DNA from 3 places in the Robertmurraya sp. GLU-23 genome. Region 3 is predicted to be linked to each of the others. Evidence: riboswitches for the same ligand, from Rfam matches in the RefSeq annotation. Region 3 holds a riboswitch; each other region holds the start of a gene.
The links. A riboswitch is a leader RNA that binds a small molecule or an ion and turns the genes downstream of it on or off. The one in region 3 is predicted to bind S-adenosylmethionine.

Region 1 (3,280 bases), on a different contig from region 3:
TGTAGGTCCCACCATACACGTCTTCTGTGATCACCACATGATCTCCTTGAGAGAGAAGGAGAAACGCAGTCGAAATGGCTGCCATACCTGATGAAAAGGCATATCCGTTTGTACCTTCTTCAAGGTTAGCAATGACTGTTTCAAAAGCTTCGCGAGTTGGATTCGCACTTCGACCATAGTCGTATTTTCCAAACTCATCGACGCTATGCTGATGGAAGGTGGATGCATGTTGAATAGGAACGGAAACAGCACCGTTTGTTGGATCAAATTTATGTTCATTATGAAGTAGTTTTGTTTCAAATGAGAAATTGTGTTCTTTTGTCATTTTTATGCCTCCGAACTTAAACGAGTAAGAGCTTGGTCAATATCTTTAATTAAATCCTCCACGTCTTCAATACCAACAGAGAAACGAAGCAGGCGATTACAAACGCCTATTGAAAAACGAATTTCTTCCGGAATATCCGCGTGTGTCTGTGTAGCTGGGTATGTAATGAAGCTTTCTACACCCCCAAGACTTTCTGCAAACGTAATAAGCTTAAGATTTTGTAAAAATGAATTAACCCACTCTTCTTTTTTAATTCGGAAGGATAGCATGCCTCCGCGGCCTGGGTAAAGAACATCTACTACATTTTCATGATTCTTTAAGAAGCTTGCAAGTTCGCTTGCATTTTTTTCATGCTGTTTCATTCTAAGTGCTAAAGTCTTCATCCCACGAATAAGAAGCCAAGAGTCAAACGGACTTAAAACCGCTCCTATAGAGTTGTGGTGGAATCCAAGCTGTTCACAAACCTCTTTTCCTTTCCCAACGATCAAGCCAGCTAGCACATCATTATGTCCACCTAAGTATTTGGTAGCACTATGAATGACAATATCAGCTCCAAGCTCAATCGGTCTTTGAAGTAATGGAGTGTAAAACGTATTGTCGACAATTAATAATATATTATATTTCTTCGCTAGTTCAGCAACCGCTTGAATATCCGTTTCTTCCATTAGAGGATTGGTTGGTGTTTCAATGAATATGGCCTTCGTTTTTTCTGTAATAGCCTGTTCGATAATGCTCACATCATGAGTTTGTACATACGTACTTGAAAGTCCCCATTTTTTAAATCCTTGCTCTAGAATTCGATAGGTTCCACCGTATAAATCTCTTGATACAATCCATTCGTCGCCAGATTCAAAGAGTGCAAGAATGGTAGTGATAGCAGCCATTCCGGAACTACAGGCAAATCCTTGGTCACCGCCTTCTAAATCAGCTATTGCTGCCTCTACAAGTTTTCTTGTTGGATTACCTGTTCGAATATAATCAAATCCAGTTGATTGGCCTATTCCTTCGTGTCGATAAGCTGTCGAAAAGTATACAGGTGGGTTTACTGTCCCAGTTTGAGTTTCACTTCTGTTTCCGATCTGTGCTACCTTTGTTTCATTTTTGTACATTTTAGTCTCTCCCAACATCCTAATAATAAAAAAAAGCCTTCTCTCTAAGAAGAAGACTTTGTTATCAACATGAGCCATTCTTCTTATCTTCCAAGTAAAATACTTGCTGGAATTAGCACCTTTTCAAAAAATTGATGGTTGCTGAGGCTTCATAGGGCCAGACCCTCGACCTCTCTTGATAAGAAATCAAAACATTTAATTTTTTCTAACTTTACTACAGTAAATCGCTAAGTGTCAATCTTTTTTACAAATTAACGACAATTTTGTTCACAATTTCCTAAAATTTACTATATGAATATTCAGAACATTTAATATATAATAAGTTTGAGAACAAAAAGTGGAGGGAAATTCATGCAAACGAAAAGCAGATGTCATCATCGGTATATGTTGAGTGAAGACGCCTTTTTTGTTACCGAGGATGGAATTGAATTGTTTATATCAGGTGAGGGTCTTCAAGGTTATCCTGTAGGTGGTCACGTGGATTTTCCTCTTGAAATGAGAGAAATGAATGAATCAGTTCAAAAGGAGAAACGTCTCTCCAGTCAACCACCGCAACAACTTTACTTAAATATGATCAATCAGTTATAGACGGGGAAACTCGTCTTGTTTATTTTCGTAGGAAAAAATAAAACCACCGGCACTTGGGTGCCGGTGGTTGTGTCCTATGATTTAATTGTCGGTTTCAAATTTCTTTTCTCAATTTCCTTCTTCAAAAACTTCGCCCATTCTTTATCCTCACCTGACTTCAATGCATTCCGATACGAGACAACTAACATTTCATTACTCATAATCTTCATTTGCAAGCCTCCTTAAAATGGACTGAATTTTCTAGCTTTTTATCATTGTATCGGGTTTTAATCCATTTGAAAACCCAAAACTCCAGATTTACTGCCATAAAATTATTAATATTCTGTTACAGGATTTTCACGTAATGGTTTTTTTTATGATAAAATATGGTAAATAGTTTGTACGATGGGGGAGAAGGATGGATACGATTACACTTTTTGTTTATGGTACATTAAGAAGACATGAAACGAATCACAGATTAATCAGAGAAGCTACTTGTATCGCTGAACAGGCATGGGTAAACGGTGAGCTTTTTGATACAGGTAACGGTTATCCTACACTAGAACTCAATGATTCCGGTAAGGTGCATGGAGAGTTATATGAAGTTAGTAAAACCCTTTTACCTCAGCTCGACGCATTGGAGGATTATGAAGAGGGTAAAGAGTCTAATTTGTATGACAGAACAAATGTTACCGTTCATACTGATAAAGGCACTAAAGTAGCGCTCGTGTATGTGAATGTGGATGAATCAAGCAAAGCTGAAAAAATCACCCACGGTGATTGGAAGTTACATAGATTCATGAAAAATCGTCCTGACCAAGTATATTACTTTGCATATGGTTCATGTATGGATGATGAACGATTCCGAAAAGCGGGGGTAGATCACTGTTTTAAAAATCTCGTCGGTGCTGCTGTTTTAAAGGGATACTCCATGAAATATCTTTTCAGAGTAAGTGATGGCGGAAGAGCAGATATTGTAGAAGATGGTGGTGAAACCGAAGGGGTAGTTTACTTAACTCCATATGAAGGGGTCGAGTATTTATTTGGTAGAGAGGGGTTTTATGGAGGATGGTATCGCCCAACCTTTGTAGATGTGGACATCGATGGAGAAATGTTAAAGGATGTTTTGACATTCCATGTGTATAACAAAATGCCCGAAGTGTCACCCCCCGACCATTATTCGACCGAAATTCTTAGAGGGGCCAAAGGAAGATTGAGTGAAAGGTATTATCAATATCTACTAAAAGAACTTGATCGTCTAAAAAAATCAAGCAATAGT
Region 2 (3,280 bases), on a different contig from region 3:
GGCCGTAAGCTTGTAAAATGGGATATACAAAAAAATCAATGCCACCACTAACAATATACAAGGGAATATCCTGCTCTTTCAAAAACTTCACAAAATCAGGAAATCCTTCGCGAATTTTAACATTTTCAATCGCATACTTAATGATTTCTTCTTTTTTTGAAGAAGGAAGCAAAGAGAAAAGCTTTCCCACTCCTTCTCTTATTGAAATACGCTCAGATAATATGGCGTCTTTTAGCGCTTCCCATTCGGGAGGTGCAAATCTTTTCATAATGGCAATAATGTTATCCTTCTCAGTAATCGTGCCATCAAAATCACAAAATACAGCTATTTTCTTACTCATGATGGTTTCGCCACCTCAGTAACTCCCCACAGTTCGATTGCGGTTGCAAGCTCAGGATATTGCTGTGAGTTTTCTCTCAATGGCAGACCTTTTTGACATAGCTCAATCGCTTGGCGGAAAGCAAGACCTCCACCTTTCGCTCCTGCCGGATGCCCATGAACGCCACCACCAGCATTAATGACACTATCTAAGCCAAAATCTTGTAGTAAAAGTGGAACAAGTCCAGGATGAATACCAGCTGAAGGCACTGGGAAGCTCTTATTCATAGGTTCTGATTGATCTGTTAATGCTTCAGCAATCGATAATGCTGCTTTCTTTTCCAAAGCCACCGAACCGTATGGAGATGGGAATAAAGACAAGTCGGCTCCAGCGTAACGCAACAATTTTCCAAGTAGTAGGGAATGAGAAATTCCGTATACATCAGACGAAGTGAGTGCTCCACTCACAGCTGGATGTGCCATAATCGGAAGATCGACACCCTCTTCTTCTCGTAATTCCTGAAGAACATCAAGACCATATGCAAACACATTAAATAATAGTAAGTCCGCGCCAAGTTCTTTTGCTCTCTTAGCTTTGTCAATTAATTGAGACGTACGTCCTGTCAAATTCACAGCATATAAGGTACGATGTCCTGTTTCTTCATAGACCTGTTGCAGAACTTCTCTTCCACCAGTAATTCTTTGTTCAAAAGGAGTTAATGGGTTGTCAAAAAGTATTTCATCATCTTTTACAAAATCGACTCCACCCAATGCCTGTTCGCGCAATTGGCTAAAAAGGAATGAAAGATCTCTCCCTAGAATTCCTTTAAAAATACTCATCAATAACGGACGATCATATACCCCTAGCTTCTCTCTTAGACCATTAATACCAAACTTAGGACCTGGAAAAGCCGTTTTTAACTCTTTTGAAAAATCAAGATCTAACAGCTTAATCTTCCCGTCAAGAGACAGCTTTCCAAACACCGTTGTTAAAATAGCTGGAAGATCTAGCGAAAAGTTATTTGAAGGGTAGGCGATTTTTAACACCGCTACCGTTTCATTCGTCTGTTCATCTATGTGTAATTTTTCTGTGGAAATAACTCTACCTTTATATTTTTTCAATTGTTCTTGCTCAAGCTTTTGTAATTGAGTCCATGAACCAACCGTTAAACCAAGCGCAATTTCCTCTGCTTTTTTCTCAGGGTTGTGTTTAGCGTCATGCACCAAGTACGTTGCGATGATCTCACTCATTTGCTTTCGTCCTTTCTCTCTTATACGTATAGACATAAAAAAACCTCTTCTTGTCATCAGGAAGAGGTTAGTATCGTAAACTAACATCTCCTTATCTATCAGCCTTTGCTGCAAGAATTAGCACCGTGCTTACAAACCTTGTAAGTCGGTTGCCGGGTTTCGTCGGGCTCGTCCCTCCACCTGCTCTTGATAAGAAAACGAATGTTTTCATTATGGAATTATTGTTTATACTTTCAATTGATTTTGATTATTCCAGAATTTAATTCGACTGTCAATACATTAACTAAAAATTTGGAGCTTTGATATTCTTTCAACCGCTTCTCGCAAACGCGCTTCCGAGGTTAACAGCCCCACTCGTACATAGCCTTCACCCCATGAACCAAACCCAACTCCAGGGGCAACAGCAATATGTGCTTTTTCTAGTAATAGATCTGAAAATTGTTCCGATGTATAACCGGTAGGAACCTTTAGCCATGCAAAAAATGACCCCTCCGGAGCTACTACATTCCAACCTAATTCTTGAAGTCCTCCGATAAACACGTTTCTTCTAGATTCGTACAATACATTTAACTCTCGTACACAACTTTGAGACTCAGTTAATGCTGCAACTGCCGCTTCTTGGACAGCTCCAAAAAGACTTACATATAAATGGTCTTGCAACAAATTAAGAGCTGAAATGACACTTTCATTTCCAACCGCAAAGCCTACTCTCCAACCAGCCATATTATACGTCTTAGATAACGTATAAATTTCAATCCCGACGTCTTTTGCACCCTCTGTTTGTAGGAAACTAATCGGTTTATGACCATTAAAGCCTATCGCTCCATATGCAAAATCATGAACAACACAAATCTCGTGCTCTTTGGCAAGCGCGACTGTATCCTCGAAAAAATTAGCATTTGCTATTGCGCCTGTCGGGTTATTCGGATAATTTAAGAACATGAGCTTTGCCTTTTCTAGCTCGCTATCTGATAGAGCCGTATAATCAGGAAGAAAATGATTTTCTTCTTTCAATGGCATGGTTATCATTTCTGCTTGTGCTAGAGCTACCCCCGACCAATAGTCAGGATAACCCGGATCAGGGACGAGAACATGTTCACCTGGATTTAATAGGCATTGTGGGATTTCAACAAGCCCAGCTTTTCCTCCAAAAAGGATGGCAACTTCTTTTTCTGGATTGATATCTACGTTATATTCTCTTTTATAAAATGTCGCAGCCGCCTCTTTTAATGACGCGAAGCCTTGGAAGGGAGAGTATTTGTGATTATTCGGATTCTCTGCAGCCACTTGCAGGGCTTTTACGATATGTGAAGCTGTCGGTTGATCAGGGTTTCCCTGACCCAGGTTTATCACATCATGACCATCTCTGATCTGCTTATTTACTTTTGCTACAAGTGAAGCGAAGAATTGTTTAGGTAAGCTTTTTAATAATTTTGATTGAGGATATATCATCATTTTTCCACCTACTTTATATTTTCGGGCAATTGGCAATGTTTATATTGAAAAACTAGTCACAAATGTATATCGTAAATGACAACTTGTAAAGTATTTTTACTAATTTTTTTTAGAAAAGGTGGTTTCTTATGAGAGTTTCTTGTATTCAGATGGACATAAGCTTTGGAAATGTAGAAGAAAACTTTCAAAAAGCGGAAAGATTAATAGAGTCAGCCATGGCTGAAAAACCTGACTTAGTCATCCTTCCAGAACTGTG
Region 3 (3,280 bases):
ATGTTTATTTTTAGCTGCAGGTAATGGTTATAATGAAATGGATGAAAATAAAGGAAGGACGTACATAGCTATGGATTTTCAAACAGTGATGCAGGAACTTGAAGCTCTCGGTAAGGAACGAACGAAAAAAATGTATATTTCCAATGGTGCACACGAGCCCTTGTTTGGCGTGGCTACAGGTGCTATGAAACCAATTGCAAAGAAAATAAAAATAAATCAAGAACTAGCTGATGAGCTATATGCCACAGGTAACTACGATGCAATGTACTTTGCAGGCATTATTGCAGACCCGAAAGCTATGACTGAATCTGATTTTGATCGTTGGATGGACGGAGCGTATTTTTATATGCTGTCTGATTACGTGGTGGCAGTCACTTTATCAGAGTCAGATATTGCACAAGAAGTGGCGGATAAATGGATTGCAAGTGGTGACGAGTTGAGAATGTCAGCTGGGTGGAGTTGCTACTGCTGGCTTTTAGGAAATCGCAAAGACAAGGAATTTTCCGAAAGTAAGATTTCCAATATGCTTGATATGATAAAAAATACGATTCATAATTCGCCAGAACGAACTAAATCAGCTATGAATAATTTTGTATACACCGTAGGGATTTCCTATTTGCCGCAACATGAAAAGGCGGTTGAGACCTCAAAGGAAATAGGAATCGTAGAAGTTAAACGGGACAATAAAAAAAGCAGTTTACTAAACGCATACGAAAGTATTCAAAAAGAAATGGATAGAGGGAAGCTTGGTTTCAAACGCAAGTATGTGAGATGTTAAAAATCGTTTTGATGTATAAATGCCTTTTATAGATATTCTTATTTAGACGTATGTAGGTTTTTTAGTTTGCTTTTCTCGTAACCTGCAGGATACTGAGGATATGTTCTTGCAAATACTTATAAAAAATGTTAAACTTTAGAAGAATTATTTTTGTTCGGTGTAAAGGATAGTATAAGATTAACTTTTCGTCTTGATGATCACTGAGTCCAAGGATAGTAACACATTGTGTGTAAAGCACACAGCAGGAGGAAACAAAATGGAACAAGGTAAAGTAAAATGGTTTAACGCAGAAAAAGGTTTCGGATTTATCGAGCGTGAAGCCGGAGAAGACGTATTCGTTCATTTCTCAGCTATCCAAGGCGAAGGTTTTAAATCTTTAGACGAAGGTCAAGCAGTTACTTTTGACGTTGAGCAAGGTCAACGTGGAGCTCAAGCAGCTAACGTGCGTAAAGCTTAATAATAAAAACAAACTAAGCAGGCTCTTTTTAGAGTCTGTTTTTTTCTTTTTATATACAAGGATCCCCACTCACTGAGTGAGTGGGGCACAATGTAAGCAAGTAAATCAAATGGTAGATAAAGTGTATCACATCCTAACGAATTCACCTAATTATGTTTGTGTTAATTATAGCTTTCAATTCCGCTAAAGTTCACCAATTTGTCGGAGACGGTGATAATCTTTATTAGAGTAAAGTGGACCTTTTGATGGGCTTAATACATACGAAGAATCTATTGTTGCTATCTTTGGAAAAATACACCTATTAATAATATTTAGAAAATACTATTGACATTTTGTTAATAGAATATTAAATTAAGTTTTATACTTTATTAAAGTAAATGAATAAAATACGTTCTCTTATCAAGAGTGGCAGAGGGACTGGCCCGATGACGCCCAGCAACCGTTCCGAATGGAATTGGTGCTAAATCCTGCAAAACAAGAAATTGTTTTGAGAGATAAGAGAGGAGTAGTCCTTATTTTGTGATGAAACCTCTCTTTTCTGGAGAGGTTTTTTATATTTTATAAAAACTCTCCTAAGAGCAACGTTGGTAAGAAGACAAAAAACAAAAAGGGGAGAAAGAATCATGAAGAAGAAATTTTTAAGAAGTGCATTTGTATCAGCGATCGCTGCAACACTTTTGCTTACAGGCTGTGCAACAGGGGGAGAAACAAAGGAAGCAACAGGATCGAACACACCGATTGAAGGTGTACCTGACCGCTTTGCAAATGGGGACCAACCGAAAATCAAAGTTATTCGTAAAATTGGTGGAGACGATCACACAGCACAATTCTTAGCTGGTGCAAAACAAGAAGGTGAAGCATTAGGATTCCAAGTGGATGTATTTACTGCAAATGGAGATACAGCGAAATTTCATGATGCGATTAACCAAGCGTTAACTCAAGATTATGATGGATTTATTATTTCTCACGGGGACGATGATGCTACCGTGAATGACATACAGAAAATTGTTGACGCAGGAAAGAGTGTAGTCGCATTTGACTCGAATGCAAATTTAACTAGTGTTGATGGTGTCACTCTAGTATCACAGGATGATGAAGCATTAGCTACTCTATCATTGGACCAATTAGTAAAAGAAACAAAAGGTGAAGCCAATATTGCTTACCTATGGGTGGACGGATTCCCACCTATGGTTAGACGAAATAAGGTTTATGAAGAGGTTTTAGCAAATAATCCTGGAATAAAAGAAGTGGAGCGCTTTGGGGTAGCAGCAGCTGACACTAGTGTTCAAACTCAAAATGCCGTTGCCGCAATGTTAAATAAATACCCTAAGGGTGAACTTGATGCGATTTTTGCAACATGGGATGCTTTTGCTATCGGTGCAGCTCGTGCGTTAAAAGAAGCTGGCAGAGAAGAAGTGAAAATCTATGGAATCGATGTTTCAAATGCTGATTTGCAGGAAATTCAAAGAGAAGGCAGTGCTTGGAGATATACCGCAGCTGTTGATCCTAAGTTGATAGGTTCAGTAAATATGAGAATACTCGCAAAGAAATTAGCAGGAGAGGAAACACCACAAACGTATGATTTGGAAGCTTCACTAATCTCTCAAGAAGACCTTCAAAAATCAAAAGATCCGGTTAATATGGTCAATCTAACTGAAATCATTGAAGGATGGGGCCAATCATCAGAATTTGAGGAAGACTGGATGAAGACACTAAAGGAACATTATAAGAAGTAAGGGACTTGTAGATAGACACTCTCTTTTTAAAAGGCTGTTTTCGTAAAGTTTGTTGTTTTGTAAAAAGCCCTAATGCCGGCTTTTTACCCGTGTATTCAATCTTACTCTTTAAATATAGAGCCCCTGTTTTCTAAAACGTTCAATGGACTTATGACTTTTTAGAAAATAAGTGTTTTATTTCAATAAAGTAGTGCTAAAAGCAACAATGTTTTAGAAAACAGCTTTTTAAAAAGAAAAAAAGAGTGTCTCTTTGAAAGGACAGTGACATCATGACCACTTTAAAGATGAAGAATGTCTCAATTGAATTTC

Region 1: linked by a shared signal. The riboswitch ahead of ACVBAX_RS04245 (methionine biosynthesis PLP-dependent protein) and the one ahead of ACVBAX_RS22905 (sugar ABC transporter substrate-binding protein) in region 3 are both predicted to bind S-adenosylmethionine.
Region 2: linked by a shared signal. The riboswitch ahead of ACVBAX_RS04540 (2,3-diketo-5-methylthiopentyl-1-phosphate enolase) and the one ahead of ACVBAX_RS22905 (sugar ABC transporter substrate-binding protein) in region 3 are both predicted to bind S-adenosylmethionine.

Annotation. Positions count from the first base shown of each region.
Region 1 is NZ_JBRKCV010000001.1:825,260-828,539, forward strand. Features, by position in the region: gene metC (cystathionine beta-lyase) at 1-325, opposite strand, end outside; gene ACVBAX_RS04245 (methionine biosynthesis PLP-dependent protein) at 328-1,434, opposite strand; SAM riboswitch class I at 1,515-1,619, opposite strand; gene ACVBAX_RS04250 (hypothetical protein) at 1,786-2,022, shown strand; gene sda (sporulation histidine kinase inhibitor Sda) at 2,097-2,231, opposite strand; gene ACVBAX_RS04260 (gamma-glutamylcyclotransferase) at 2,420-3,280, shown strand, end outside.
Region 2 is NZ_JBRKCV010000002.1:46,884-50,163, reverse strand. Features, by position in the region: gene ACVBAX_RS04545 (2-hydroxy-3-keto-5-methylthiopentenyl-1-phosphate phosphatase) at 1-340, opposite strand, end outside; gene ACVBAX_RS04540 (2,3-diketo-5-methylthiopentyl-1-phosphate enolase) at 337-1,569, opposite strand; SAM riboswitch class I at 1,658-1,765, opposite strand; gene ACVBAX_RS04535 (aminotransferase class I/II-fold pyridoxal phosphate-dependent enzyme) at 1,849-3,024, opposite strand; gene ACVBAX_RS04530 (carbon-nitrogen family hydrolase) at 3,153-3,280, shown strand, end outside.
Region 3 is NZ_JBRKCV010000022.1:58,886-62,165, reverse strand. Features, by position in the region: gene ACVBAX_RS22915 (DNA alkylation repair protein) at 71-778, shown strand; gene ACVBAX_RS22910 (cold-shock protein) at 1,035-1,235, shown strand; SAM riboswitch class I at 1,629-1,736, shown strand; gene ACVBAX_RS22905 (sugar ABC transporter substrate-binding protein) at 1,859-2,971, shown strand; gene ACVBAX_RS22900 (sugar ABC transporter ATP-binding protein) at 3,241-3,280, shown strand, end outside.